Linked DNA regions of Salipiger sp. CCB-MM3. The protein of the gene in region 1 interacts with the protein of each later gene in a pairwise test. Links are inferred from orthologs where the notes say so. Each region holds a gene or a part of one and is shown on either strand. Other genes may lie near its edges.

The links.
Region 2: the proteins of lpdA (region 1) and AYJ57_RS10395 interact in binary tests that used the Escherichia coli proteins (3 or more experiments, as listed by UniProt). The link is inferred for Salipiger sp. CCB-MM3 from one-to-one orthologs.

What each region holds. Positions count from the first base shown.
Region 1 is NZ_CP014595.1:942,733-949,781, reverse strand. Bases 3,085-5,959 are described here. They hold lpdA (dihydrolipoyl dehydrogenase), read right to left. Parts: upstream 5,282-5,959; coding sequence 3,887-5,281; downstream 3,085-3,886. Other genes in these bases: AYJ57_RS04600 (hypothetical protein), read right to left, coding at 5,846-5,959; AYJ57_RS04605 (MAPEG family protein), read right to left, coding at 5,449-5,838; AYJ57_RS04615 (hypothetical protein), read right to left, coding at 3,085-3,627. Outside these bases: AYJ57_RS04635 (cell division ATP-binding protein FtsE), read left to right, coding at 1-586; AYJ57_RS04630 (cell division protein FtsX), read left to right, coding at 592-1,488; AYJ57_RS04625 (lysophospholipid acyltransferase family protein), read left to right, coding at 1,488-2,222; AYJ57_RS04620 (pyridoxamine 5'-phosphate oxidase family protein), read left to right, coding at 2,209-2,814; more of AYJ57_RS04615, read right to left, coding at 2,857-3,084; more of AYJ57_RS04600, read right to left, coding at 5,960-6,079; odhB (2-oxoglutarate dehydrogenase complex dihydrolipoyllysine-residue succinyltransferase), read right to left, coding at 6,204-7,049. UniProt on the Escherichia coli protein: Lipoamide dehydrogenase is a component of the glycine cleavage system as well as of the alpha-ketoacid dehydrogenase complexes.
Region 2 is NZ_CP014595.1:2,133,928-2,141,179, reverse strand. The notes cover bases 1,190-4,267. They hold AYJ57_RS10395 (ATP-dependent helicase), read left to right. Parts: upstream 1,190-1,543; coding sequence 1,544-3,991; downstream 3,992-4,267. Other genes in these bases: AYJ57_RS10390 (DUF4405 domain-containing protein), read right to left, coding at 4,112-4,267; AYJ57_RS10400 (heme-binding protein), read right to left, coding at 1,190-1,295. In the rest of the region: AYJ57_RS10405 (pyruvate carboxylase), read right to left, coding at 1-49; more of AYJ57_RS10400, read right to left, coding at 177-1,189; more of AYJ57_RS10390, read right to left, coding at 4,268-4,627; AYJ57_RS10375 (Lrp/AsnC ligand binding domain-containing protein), read right to left, coding at 5,202-5,441; imidazoleglycerol-phosphate dehydratase HisB, read left to right, coding at 5,588-6,175; imidazole glycerol phosphate synthase subunit HisH, read left to right, coding at 6,278-6,913; hisA (1-(5-phosphoribosyl)-5-[(5-phosphoribosylamino)methylideneamino]imidazole-4-carboxamide isomerase), read left to right, coding at 7,031-7,252. UniProt on the Escherichia coli protein: A helicase with DNA-dependent ATPase activity. Unwinds DNA duplexes with 3'-5' polarity. Translocates on single-stranded DNA with 3'-5' polarity. Initiates unwinding more efficiently from a nicked substrate than double-stranded DNA.

The DNA.
Region 1 (7,049 bases):
TCTGACAGGGCCGTCGGGCGCCGGCAAGACCACGCTGCTGAAGCTCTGCTACGGCGCGCTTGTGCCCACCTCCGGCCATGCGCGGCTGTTTGGCGAGGACGTGCGGCGCATGGACCGCGACGCCATCGCGATGAGCCGCCGCCGCATCGGCGTGGTGCATCAGGACTGCCAGTTTCTCGACCATCTGTCGGTGGCGGAGAATGTCGCGCTGCCGCTGACCGTGGCGGGCGAGGGTGGCCCGGATCTGACGCAGAACCTCGTGGAACTGATGACATGGGTCGGGCTGAAGAGCCGCGCCGAGGCGCTGCCGCCGGAACTGTCGGGCGGTGAGCGGCAGCGTGCCGCGCTGGCGCGCGCAGTGATCATGTCGCCCGAAGTGATCCTTGCCGACGAGCCCACCGGCAACGTCGACTGGGAAATGTCGCAGCGTTTGCTGCGGCTGCTGGTGGAGCTGAACCGGATGGGCAAGACCATTCTCATCGCCACGCACGATCTTGGCCTGATCCGCTCGGCCAAGAGCCAGGTGCAGGCGCGGGTGCTGCGCATCTCGAACCGGCGGCTGCAGGCCGCGGGGGCCGATCTGTGAGGCTGGTGCGGGATTCCCTCGGGGCGCTGACCCACGGCGACAAAGGCGCGGACCGGGTCGTGCCGCCGACCGGCTTCACCGCGCGGCTGACGCTGTTCGCCGCCGCCGCCATGGCGTTTCTGGCGGTCTTTGCGCTGGCGCTCTCGCTGGCGGCGGGGCGGCTCGCCGACAGCTGGGGCGAGGAACTGGCGCGCGCCTCCACCGTACGCATCTCGGCCCCGGCGGGGCAACAGGCGCAGCAGACCGAGGCGGCGCTGCGGCTGCTGGCGCAGACGCCGGGCGTGGCCTCGGCGCGGGCGCTGACCGAAGAGGAGCAGCAGGCGCTGCTCGAGCCGTGGTTTGGGCCCGATCTGCCGCTGGCCGATCTGCCGGTGCCGCAGTTGATCGAGGTGATCGAGGACGCCGAGGGGTACGAGCCCGCCGGTCTGCGCCTGCGCCTGCAGGCCGAAGTGCCCGGCGCGGTTCTGGATGACCACACCCGCTGGCGCCGCCCGCTGGTGGCGGCTGCGGGGCGGCTGCGGCTGCTGGGCGCGGTGTCGATCCTGCTGATCGCGGGCGCGGTGGCGGCGATGGTGACGCTGGCGGCCAATGCCGCGCTGGCCGCCAATGCGCAGGTGATCACCGTGCTGCGTCTGGTCGGCGCCACCGATGCCTATATCGCGCGCGCTTTCGTGCGCCGCTTCACCCTGCGGGCGCTTGGCGGCGCGGCGGTGGGCGCGGCGCTCGGCACCGGCGCGCTGCTGCTGATGCCTGCGAGCGATGAGACCGCGGGCTTTCTGACCGGCCTGTCCTTCGTTGGCTGGCACTGGGTGTTCCCGCTCTTGGTGCCCGTGCTGACGGCGGCAGTGGCCTTTGCCGCGACGGCGATCGCCGCGCGCCGGGTGCTTGGAGATTTGAGTTGATGGCCTACGCGCTGCAATGGACCCGCTCGCTGATATTCATCGGGCAAGCCTATTTCGCCATGGCGGTGATCGGTCTGCTGCTCTTTCCATGGGCGCTGTTTTCAAGCCGCGGTGCGCGCGTCGCCTGCGTCAGCTGGTGCCGCTGGGTGCGCTGGACGGCGGCGTGGATGGTTGGCCTCAAGAGCGAGGTTCGCGGCCCGATCCCGCAGGGCGAGCTGATCATCGCCGCCAAGCACCAGAGCTTTTTCGACATCATCTTGCTGTTCGGCGCGGTGCCCGCGGGCAAATTCGTGATGAAGCGCGAGCTTCTGTTCACCCCGGTCCTTGGCCAATATGCCACCCGCATCGGCTGCGTGCCGGTCAACCGCGGCAAGCGCGGGGCGGCGATCTCGAAGATGGTTGCGGATGTGAAGAAAAGCGCCGAAGAGCACCCCGGACAGCTGATCATCTACCCGCAGGGCACCCGCGTGCCGCCCGGCGTGAAGCTGCCTTACAAGGTGGGCACCGCGATCCTTTATGGCCAAAGCGGCGAGGCCTGCGTGCCGGTGGCGACCAATGTCGGTGTGTTCTGGCCCAAGCGCGGCATCTACCGCAAGCCCGGCACGGCGGTGGTGGAGTTTCTGCCGGTGATCGAGCCCGGGATGCCGAACAAGGCGTTTCTTGCCAAGCTCGAAGCCGAGGTCGAGGCGGCCTCCGACCGTTTGCTGAAGGAGGCGGGATTTGCGCAGGATTGACACGATCGAAGGGCTCGAGGCGCTTTACGGCACGCCTGCGGGGGCGGCGCTGGACAAGGTGGTGCGGCGGATGACGCCGCTTTATCGGCGCTGGATCGAGGCGTCGAAACTTTGCGTGCTGACCACCGTCGGCGCGGGTGGCACCGATGGCTCGCCGCGCGGCGACGATGGCCCGGTGGTACTGGAGCTTGACCCCGGCACGCTGGCGATGCCCGACTGGCGCGGCAACAACCGGCTAGACTCGCTGCGCAACATCGTCGAGGACGGGCGCGTGTCGCTGATGTTCTTCGTCCCCGGCAGCACCAATGTGGTGCGGGTGAACGGCACCGCTTGGCTGACCGATGACGAGGGGATGCGGGGACGCTTCGAAAAGAAGGGCCGGCTGCCCGCCACCGTGGCGATCATCGAGATTTCCGAGATTTACACCCAATGCGCCCGTGCGCTGATGCGGGCAGGCACATGGTCGGGCAAAGACGAAAGCGCCGATCTGCCGACCATCGGCCAGTTCCTCGCCGAAGCGACGCAGGGCGCCACCGACGGCGAGGCCTATGATCGCGAATGGCCCGCTCGGGCCGCCGCCACGCTCTGGTAGGCGCGGGGCAGCAGACAGGGCTCAGGGTTCAGGGCACTGGGCTTAAGGGACGAGGATCTTCATGGTGAAGCCGAAGGTGTCCTCGGGGCCATTGCCGTCGTCGTAGAAGTTATACTCGTAGCTCAGGCCGAATTGCACCGGCGTGGTGCCCATGGTGACCAGCTTGTTGAGCTGCACACCAAGCGGCAGGCTCACCCATTCCTCGGCGTCCCAGTCGTAGGTGATCGACATATCCGAGGTGCCAACCGACCAGCCGTCAGCCATCGAGACGTTGACGATGGGCTGGATGATCGACAGGTCGACCGGATCGCGGTCGGCGTCGCCGCCCATGTCGATGATGTTCTGGTTGAACACGCCCCAGATGCCCCAGTTCGCCTGCGCGATGAAACCCGCCGCCGGACCAAGCCCCCAGCGTTCGGTGCTGAGGTCTTCGTCGCCGCTGGGAATGAGCGCAACGGCACCGACGCCAAAACGCCCCCAGCTTTGGTTGAACGTGGTCAGGTTGAACACCGTCGCGTCGGAAAAGCCGGTGTTGTCGCTGGGACTGCTGGTTAGATAGGGCAGGGTCAGGCGGAAGATGTTGCTGGTGCCGCCCAGCTCATAGGGCACCGCCATGCGGAATTGCAGCTTATTGCCGTCTTCGTCGTCGAGCCCGTGATACTGCGACGTGTAGAAATTCTGGAACACATATGCAGTGAGAGAGGCTGTCGGGTCGCTGGCCGCTGTCGAGAGATCCTGATCGCCGCTTTGCGCAAAGGCAGCGGGCGCGGCGAGGGTGAGGGCCAGGGCGGAGGTGAGGGCGAGTTTGGACATGAAATCGGTTCCCTGCTGAATGACCGGAAAAGATCGGGTCCGGATGGCGCGAAATAGCGAGAAATAATCGTTCCTAGGTTGAGCTTACTCCCCGTTTTCACGATCCGGCAAGGACACTGTGACGTGGCGGCAATTAGAGGTTGAAACCGTGGCTTTCCGGTTCGAATTCCGGGTCGCCTTCGGTTTCGCTTTTGGGGAGCCCAAAGCAAAAGGCCCCCGAGCAGTGCTCGGGGGCCTTTGCATTTCTCAGGCGAGGGGATCAGGCGTGGATGGCGCCGTCGCCGCAGGCCAGCGCCGCCTCGCGCACCGCTTCCGAGAAGGTCGGGTGGGCGTGGCAGGTCAGCGCGACATCCTCGGCGGAGGCGCCGAATTCCATCGCCACGCAGATCTCGTGGATCAGGTCACCAGCCGACGGGCCGATGATGTGGCAGCCGAGCACGCGGTCGGTTTCCTTGTCGACGATCAGCTTCACGAAGCCCTCGCCCGCAAACACGGCCTTGGCGCGGCCATTGCCCATGAAGGAGAACTTGCCGACCTTATAGGCGCGGCCTTCTTCCTTGAGCTGCTGCTCGGTCTTGCCGACCGTGGCGACCTCGGGGTGGGTGTAGATCACGCCCGGGATGACCTCGTAGTTCACATGGCCCGCCTTGCCGGCGATGACCTCGGCGCAGGCCATGCCTTCGTCTTCGGCCTTATGGGCCAGCATCGGGCCTTCGATGGCGTCGCCGATGGCGTAGACGCCCTTCACGGCGGTCTGCCAGTGGCCGTCTGTCTCGATCTGGCCGCGCTTGGTCAGCTTCACGCCGAGCGCCTCGAGGCCAAGCCCGTCGGTGTAGGGCGCGCGGCCGGTGGCGCAGAGCACCACGTCGGCTTCGGTGGTGTGCTCACTGTCGTCCTTGCGCAGCTTGTAGCTGACCGTGGCCTTGCCGCCCTTGGTCTCGACCTTGGAGACAGCCGCGCCCATGGTGAACTTCAGGCCCTGCTTCGACAGCATGCGCTGGAAGGTCTTCTGCACCTCGGCGTCCATGCCGGGGGTGATGGCGTCGAGGAATTCGATCACCTCGACCTCGGTGCCGAGGCGGGCGTAGACCGAGCCCATCTCGAGACCGATCACGCCAGCGCCGATGACGACCATCTTCTTGGGAATCTTGCCAAGTTCCAGCGCGCCGGTGGAGGTGACGACGATCTTTTCGTCGACCTCGACCTCTGCGCCCGGCACGGAAGCGGGCACTGAGCCGGTGGCGATGATGATGTTTTTGGCCTCGTGCACTTCGTCACCGACCTTGACCTTGCCGGCCTCGGGGATCGAGCCCCAGCCCTTGAGCCAGTCGACCTTGTTCTTCTTGAACAGGAACTCGATGCCCTTGGTGTTCTGGCCGATCACGTCGTCCTTATAGGCGAGCATCTGCTTCCAATCGACTTTGGGCGCGGCGCCCTTGAGGCCCATCTTGGCGAAGTTATGCTCTGCCTCATGCAGCTGGTGCGAGGCGTGCAGCAGCGCCTTGGAGGGGATGCAGCCCACGTTGAGGCAGGTGCCGCCGAGGGTCTCGCGGCCCTCCACGCAGGCGGTTTTCAGGCCGAGCTGGGCGCAGCGGATGGCGGCCACATAGCCGCCCGGGCCGGCGCCGATCACGATGACGTCGTATTGTGCCATTGGGGTCTCCTATCGGGTAATTCTGGGGGCACGGGGCATGCACATCGCATGCACAATCCATGCATATTCGAAAGCGGTGGGGGCGGCGGGGGCGCTGCCCCCCGTCCACCTGCGGTGGACGTCCCCCGGGATATTTTTCTCTAGACGAAGAGCGGGGCGGGGCGCGGTCATAGCAGCGCTCCGAGCAGCATCAGCACGGTGGCCAGCAGGCCCACCGCCCAGATCAGCGAGCGCCACGGCGCCCAGCCGTAGAGATAGGCGGGGACATAGAGCACGCGGGCGACAAGATAGGTCAGCGCGCAGAGCGCGGAGCCGCTGCCGCCCTGATCGGAATAGGTCACCACCACAACGGCGATGGTGAAGAGGATCAGCCCTTCGAAATGGTTGTTCATGGCGCGCTGCGCGCGGGCGGCAAGGCCGCTCAGCTCGCGGCCCTCGTCGCGCGGCGAAACCGCGTAGTCGCGGCCGACCTGACGTTGCGCGAGCACGGAATAGAGCGCCATCTGCGCGACCTGCAGCAATGCGGCGAGGGTGAGTGCGAAAAGTTCGGGCGTCATCGGCGGCTCAGGCGGTGCTCAGGAAATGCGCTACGGCGGGACCGTGGCCGAGGGCCTCGTCCTGCTTGAGCCAGCTCTTGGCCTTGTCGATGTCGTTGACGGAGAAAAGCGCCCAATGCGCCGCGCTGTCCTCAAGCCAGAGCTGCAGCAGGGTGAGCCCGGCGTTGGCGCGGTTTTCCGCCTCGTCGTCAAAGCGGGTGCGGTCGAAACTGTCGTAGCGGAGCAGGAGCTGCTGGCTCATCGGGACCTCCATCGCAGATATATCGGCGCTGTGGGTCCCGCCCGGGGATGCGTGGATCCGGGGATCCGGGCGGGACGAATGTCTTTCGGGGCGCGCCGCGTCTGGCGGGCGCCCCGGGGCTGGATCAGAGATCCATCAGCAGGCGGCGCGGATCCTCGAGGGCTTCCTTGATGCGGACCAGGAAGGTCACGGCGCCCTTGCCGTCGACGATGCGGTGATCGTAGCTGAGCGCGAGATACATCATCGGGCGGATCTTGATCTCGCCGTTGACGACCATCGGACGGTCCTGGATCTTGTGCATGCCGAGGATGCCCGACTGCGGGGGGTTGAGGATCGGCGAGGACATCAGCGAGCCGTAGACACCACCGTTGGAGATGGTGAAGGTGCCGCCCTGCATCTCGGCCATGGAGAGCTTGCCGTCACGGGCGCGCTTGCCCTTTTCGGCGATCTCCAGCTCGATCTCGGCGAAGGACTTCTGGTCGACGTCGCGCAGCACCGGAACCACGAGGCCCTGCGGCGTGCCGGCGGCGATGCCCATGTGCACGAAGTTCTTGTAGACCACGTCGGTGCCGTCGATCTCGGCGTTCACCTCGGGGACTTCCTTCAGCGCGTGCACGCAGGCCTTGGTGAAGAAGGACATGAAGCCGAGACGGGCGCCATGCTTCTTCTCGAAGAGGTCCTTGTACTGCGAGCGCAGCGCCATCACCTCGGTCATGTCCACCTCGTTGTAGGTGGTCAGCATGGCCGCGGTGTTCTGCGCGTCCTTGAGGCGCTTGGCGATGGTCTGGCGCAGGCGGGTCATCTTGACGCGCTCTTCGCGGGCGGCGTCCTCTGCCGGGCTCGGGGCGCGCTTGGCCTGAGCCGGGGCGGCCGGAGCCGGTGCCGATTTGGCAGCCGAAAGCGCGGCGGAGACGTCATGCTTCATGACGCGGCCGTCTTTGCCCGAGCCCTGAACCTGATCGCGGCTGAT
Region 2 (7,252 bases), 1.2 Mb from region 1 along the record:
TCGCGATCTCGCCCCTGTTGGCGATGAGAATCTTCTGGAACTCTGGCATTATCTTCCTCCGTCACTACCGCCATGCCTGCGGGTGACGTGGAGTGAACGCCATGCTGCGATGCGGCGCAAGATGACTATGCAAAGTTAGCACCCGTGAGCGCCAACTTTGCAAAATGCCGCCGATGTCAGCCGTTGCTCGCGTCCTGCTCCTCGGGTTTGTGCAGCGGCTCGCGGGCCGGCGCCTCATCGAGGCACATGATGTTGATGCTGACATGCGGCCAGCGGATCAGCGCGCCTTCTGGCCCACCGAACTGCGGGAAGAAGTCGAGCAGCACGTTCTGAATATAAGCCAGCGCCCAGCCCCGGCCGTTGATCGGTTCTTCCAGTTCCATGATCCAGAAGAAGGCCTCCATCGCCGTGGCATTGGCTTCGCTCACGATGAAGGGGATATTGACGATCCCGCCCGTGGCGAACTCGGTATTGAAATGCAGCGTCGTGGTTTGGCGGATCGGACCCAGCGCCGCGATTCCTCCGCGCAGCAGCTCCCACGGGCGCGAGACGTCGAACAGACCCTCGAACTTATTGCCGCCACTCAGATCGCCATAGGGCGCGAGATAGCGCGTAAGCTCCGGGTCCGGCTCGCCCGGCGGGGATTGCAGGTGCACAGGAAGGCCGCTGATCTCTGGCACCAGCGGCGCGCCCGGGCGGGTGAAGGACACGCCCATCGCGGTCACCGTATCGCCATGCGGGATCGAGGCCAGCCGCGCCACATTGAGCGGCAGCTTGGTTTCACACTCATCCCCCGCGGGCGTCCTGACCACGTAATCTATGAAGGTGTGCTGATCGCGAATCCACAGCATGAAGCCCGGCTCATGGTGGATCCCGGCACCGATCTTGCCACGGATCATGTCGCTCGACGGCGGAGCGTCCTTCACCGCGATCTGCGCGATGCGCTGCATGTAGTCGAGACCAAAGATCGTCTGGTCGGTCTGCGCCGTCGCATCGGCACTGCCCTCCTTGTCGACCCCACGGTTGGGCACGGGTCCGTCGACGGTCAGGAAATCGAGCGTTTCGTTGTATTGGTTCGCCAGCACCCGGAAGTCGCCGCTGGCATCGGTGAAGAAGGGCAGCGCGATCATGTTCCAGCCGCGGCCTTCAAATCCGGTGGTCAGCCCCTCCTTTGCGTTGATCCATTTGCCCGGCAGCTTGCTCAGCGCGCCCAGCTTCTCTGGTTCGGACCTGTCGGCGGGCCGTATGTCGCGATTGCCGTATTCGTGAACCTTGGCTTCCAGTTTGAGTTCCATCGATCCCTCCTCCAGAATCTCTGTCGTGCAATGGATTTCGGCCTCTGGCGCCGGGAGCGAGCCGTGGTCAAAAGCGGACTCCGCAACCGGCGGGTGCAAATGCGGTCTGAAAATCCCGTTCATTTTAGACGCCGCGACCGCCGCCCACGAGTGCGGAAAACCTCCATGGAGTCCGCCCGCACAGTGATTTTTGGAACAAATAAAGAACGCACCTTTCACAGCCCGCCGTGCCGCGCTAGATTTGCGCCATGAGCAGCTTTGACGACATGGATGCATTCGAGGGGGCCTCGCTGTCGCAGCGGGCCATGGCGGCGCGCCCCGCGCCCTATCTCGACGACCTCAACCCCGCGCAGCGCGAGGCGGTGGAACGGCTCGACGGGCCGGTGCTGATGCTGGCCGGCGCCGGCACAGGCAAGACCAAGGCGCTGACCGCCCGTATCGCGCATCTGCTGACCACCGGCCGCGCGAGGCCGAACGAGATTCTCTCGGTGACCTTCACCAACAAGGCCGCGCGCGAGATGAAAGAGCGTGTGGGCCGCCTGCTCGGCCACGCGGTCGAGGGCATGCCGTGGATGGGCACCTTCCACTCGATCTGCGTCAAGCTGCTGCGCCGCCACGCCGAACTGGTGGGGCTGAAGACGAATTTCACCATCCTCGACACCGACGATCAGATCCGTCTGCTGAAACAGGTGATCGCGGCCAACAACATCGACGAGAAGCGCTGGCCCGCCCGGCAGCTCTCGGGGGTGATCGACAACTGGAAGAACCGCGCCTGGACTCCCGACAAGGTGCCGGCGTCCGAGGCTGGCGCCTTCAACAACCGCGGCACCGAGCTTTACGCCCAGTATCAGACCCGCCTACGCGAGCTGAACGCCTGCGATTTCGGCGACCTGCTGCTGCATGTGGTGACGATCTTCCAGCAGCACGCCGATGTGCTCGAGCAATACCAGCGCTGGTTCCGCTTCATCCTCGTGGACGAGTATCAGGATACCAACGTCGCCCAATACCTCTGGCTGCGGCTGCTGGCGCAGGGCCACACCAACATCTGCTGCGTCGGCGACGACGATCAGTCGATCTATGGCTGGCGCGGCGCCGAAGTGGGCAACATCCTGCGCTTCGAAAAGGATTTCCCCGGCGCCCATGTGGTGCGGCTGGAACAGAACTACCGCTCAACCGCGCATATCCTCGCCGCCGCCTCCTCGGTGATCCGCGGCAATGAGAACCGGCTCGGCAAGGAACTCTGGACCGAGGCCGATGGCGGCGAGAAGGTCCGCCTCATCGGCCATTGGGACGGCGAGGAAGAGGCGCGCTGGATCGGCGAGGAGATCGAGGCGGCGCAGCGCGGATCGCGTGGAATGCGGCCCGTCTCGCTTGATGACATGGCGATCCTCGTGCGCGCCTCGCACCAGATGCGCGCCTTCGAGGATCGTTTCCTGACCATCGGCCTGCCCTACCGGGTGATCGGCGGCCCGCGCTTCTACGAGCGGCTCGAGATTCGCGATGCCATGGCCTATTTCCGGCTGGTGGTCTCGCCCGAAGATGATCTGGCCTTCGAGCGCATCGTCAACACGCCCAAGCGGGGCCTCGGCGACAAGGCGCAGCAGAAGATCCAGATCAAGGCGCGCGCGAACGGCACGACGCTGCTCAACGGCGCGCGGCTGCTGCTGCGCGACAAGGAGATCACCGGCAAGGGCGCGGGCAAGCTGGCCACCTTCGTCGAGCAGATCGACCGCTGGCACGAGGTGGCCCGCCAGCAACTGGGCCTCCCCTCGGAGGTGCAGCAGGATGATGATGATCTGGTGCTGATCGACGAGGACAAGCCGCTGGCCAAGACCATGAGCCATGTGGAACTGGCCGAGGTCATGCTCGACGAGAGCGGCTACACCGAGATGTGGCAAAACGACAAGAACCCCGATTCCCCGGGCCGGCTGGAAAACCTCAAGGAACTGGTCAAAGCGCTGGAGAATTTCGACAACCTGCAGGGGTTCCTCGAACACGTCGCGCTGATCATGGACAATGAGACGGAAGAGGCCGGCGCCAAGGTCTCGATCATGACGCTGCACGCGGCCAAGGGTCTCGAATTTCCCGCGGTGTTCCTGCCGGGCTGGGAGGACGGGCTCTTCCCCTCCCAGCGCTCGATGGACGAAAGCGGCCTCAAGGGGCTCGAGGAAGAGCGCCGCCTCGCCTATGTCGGGATCACCCGCGCCGAGGAGCTCTGCACCATCTCCTTCGCCGCCAACCGGCGCGTGTTCGGCCAGTGGCAATCGGCCCTGCCCTCGCGCTTCATCGATGAGTTGCCCGAGCAGCACGTCGAGATTCTCACCCCGCCCGGCCTCTACGGCGGCGGCTATGGCGCCGCGGGCATGAACAGCGGCTTTGGCGGCGGATCGGGGCTGGAAAGCCGCGCCGCCGAGGCCAATGTCTACAATTCCCCGGGCTGGAAACGCCTGCAGGAACGCTCCTCCAGCGCCCGCTCGGTCAGCCAGCCTCGCGAGAGCCGCAATCAGGTGATCGACCTGCAGGCGGTCTCGGCCTTCGAGACCGGTGAGCGCGTCTTCCACCAGAAATTCGGCTATGGCGCCATCGTCGCCATCGAAGGCGACAAGCTCGAGATCGACTTCGAGAAGGCAGGCGTCAAGAAAGTGGTGGCCCGTTTCGTCACCGCTGCAGATTCGGCGGGCGACGTGCCGTTCTGACGCGCCGCCGGGGCGGGCTGTTGACGAAACACCGACGCACACCTTGATATAAAAGAAGGCCCGGGGTGCATTGCTCCGGGCCTTCTTCTCTTTTCAAATACGCATGTCGCAACCGACGGCTCAGCGCTCCGCCCCGATCAGCGCGGCAAGGATCTCGCCGTCACTCCGCCCCGAGGCGCGGGCGATCGAGGCAAGGCTCTCCTCCTGCCCGCCGACCGCAAACCCCGCCTCCGTCAGCGTGGCACCGAGGTCGGCCGCAGGCACGTCGATCAGCGCCGCCACTTCGGCCACGCTGCCTTCGAGCACCAGCCCGGCAGCGGCGAACTGCGGCGGACGCCCGCCGCCTGGCGCACCGTCCGCACCCGACAGCGACGGCACCACGAAGGCCAAAGCCATCACCAGCGACGCCACCATCGCCAGCCCGAAGGCAGGCTTGCGCATATAGGCGGTCATCGGGCGCCAGTTCTTCCACAGGTGCAGGGCGAAGGGCAGGATCAGCACCATGCTCAGCCATTCGTGCATGCCGTGAAACCAGCCCATGTTCCAATGAAAGAACAGCGCGATTCCCGAAATGAGCGAGACGAGGAAAAGACCGGTGATGAGCGGTGTGGCGTAGCGTTGGATGACGGGTTTCATGCGGCGGATGCTCCGATGCTGGCGTTCGAAAGGCCGCGCCCTCCCCCGCGCGCCCACATCCGATACGCGCCGCCGCGAAGTTTCCGTCGCGTTTTGCTGAGCTTTTTTGCTGTCCGGGAAATTTCCGGCAAAAACCTGAATTTTCCTCTTGCGGAGGTCTGCGGGAAACTCTAAATCGCCCACACCAACAAGGAAGCGGGCGTAGCTCAGGGGTAGAGCATTACCTTGCCAAGGTAAGGGTCGGGCGTTCGAATCGCCTCGCCCGCTCCAGTTGGACCTCCGGCAGCAGCCGGGCCGGTGAAAGGCCGGATCGACAGACGGGCAGAGGCCTGAAAGTCGCACATGATGAATGGTTTGCGGGCGTAGCTCAGGGGTAGAGCATTACCTTGCCAAGGTAAGGGTCGGGCGTTCGAATCGCCTCGCCCGCTCCATTCACCACTTTACTTCCAGACGAAGTTTCCAGACTGATCGACCTACAGGCGGCAGTATTGTGATGCCTGAATCTGTGCTGCGCGCTTTGCTCAAGCCCCTTGCCACGCGCGGACGGGCGACCCGAAGGCCGCCCTGCGGCGGCTCAGAACGCTTTGAAGGTCAGCGTCGTCAGCGAGCGCTCGATTCCCGGCACATCCAGCAGATTCTCGTTGATGAAATGCCCCACGTCGGCACCCTCGGGGATGTAGAGCTTGAGCAGCAGGTCCCAGTCGCCCGACGTCGAATAGAGCTCGGAATGAATCTCGCGAAGCGCGATCTGATCGGCCACCTGATAGGTGGTGCCGGGCTTGCAGCGGATCTGCACGAAGACGCAGGTGGTCATGGTCGGGGCCTTTCGTTGATATGCGGGCAAGCTGTCACACCGCCCCCGCCGCCGCAAGCGTGCCCGCGGCGTCCGTAACGCGCGGGGCTTGGCGCGCGCCCTGCCCCGCCCTATAAGCCCCTGCGAGACATCGAGGAGTATGGTCCATGCGCAAGGCCGAGGTAAGCCGCAGCACCGCCGAAACGAAGATCGAGGTCGCGCTCGATCTCGACGGCACCGGCAGCTACGACATGAAGACCGGCGTGGGGTTCTTCGACCACATGCTGGACCAACTGGCACGCCATTCGCTGATCGACATGGTGGTGCGTGCCGAGGGTGATCTGCACATCGACGATCACCACACCGTCGAGGACACCGGCATCGCCATCGGGCAGGCGCTTGCCAAGGCGCTCGGCGACAAGCGCGGCATCCGCCGCTATGGCTCTTGCCTGCTGCCGATGGACGATGCGCTGGTGCGCGCGGCGCTCGACCTCTCGGCCCGTCCCTTCCTGGTGTGGAAGGTCGAGCTGCCCACCGAAAAGATCGGCAGTTTCGACACCGAACTGGTGCGCGAGTTCTTTCAGGCGCTGGCGACCCATGGCGGCATCACACTGCACGTCGAGGCCATCGATGGGGTGAACTCGCACCATATCGTCGAGGCGGCGTTCAAGGCGGTGGCCCGCGCCCTGCGCGAAGCGGTCGAGCCGGACCCGCGCAAGGGCGACGCGATCCCTTCGACCAAGGGCGCGCTCTGAATTTTTCGCGGGTCAGCGAGGGGCCAGCCCCTCGCGCTCCCCGGAGTATTTGCGGAAAGATGAAAGGGGCCGGGACTGCACCGGCCCGGAAAGGTGAGCCACATGCTGACGGCGATCATCGACTACGAGAGCGGCAACCTGCATTCGGCCGAAAAGGCCTTTCAGCGCATGGCGAATGAGCTGGACGCCGGCACCGTGGTGGTGACCGACGATCCCGAAGTGGTGGCCCGCGCCGACCGGCTGGTGCTGCCCGGCGACGGGGCCTTCCCCGCCTGCGCCAAGGCGCTGCGCCACTCGGGCTGTTTCGACGCCATGGTCGAGGCGGTGACCCAGAAGGGTCGGCCCTTCCTTGGCATCTGCGTCGGCATGCAGCTGATGGCGCGGATCGGCTATGAATATGAAGAGACCCCCGGCCTTGGTTGGGTCGACGGCGAGGTCGAGAAGATCCTGCCCGAGGACCCGGCGCTGAAAGTGCCGCATATGGGCTGGAACGAGCTGGTCATCGACCACGAGCACCCGGTTCTGCACGGCGTGCAGAGCGGCGATCACGCCTATTTCGTGCATTCCTACCAGATGCGCATGCTGACCCCCGAGCACCGCATCGCCCATGTGGACTACGGCAGCACGGTGACCGCGGTCGTCGGAACCGGCACCATGCTGGGCTTTCAGTTCCACCCCGAGAAGAGCGCCGAGACCGGGCTGCGGATGATCGGCAACTTCCTGACCTGGGCGCCCTGATCCTTGGTGCTGGCGCGGGCTGCCTTTGCGGCAGCGCGCGGATTGCAAAGCGCGCCCCGGCGCGGCTATAGGGTGCCCGACACCGATCCCGTCACTGACCTTTTGCGGAGCCGCGCCATGATCCTCTACCCCGCCATCGACCTCAAGGACGGCAAGGCCGTGCGCCTGCTGCGCGGCGATATGGAGAAGGCCACGGTCTTCAACGACGATCCCGCCGCGCAGGCGATGGAGTTCGTCGAGGCGGGCTGTGACTGGCTGCACCTCGTCGACCTCAACGGCGCCTTCGCCGGCGAGCCGGTGAACGCGGCGGCGGTCGAGGCGATCCTCGAGCGCACCAAA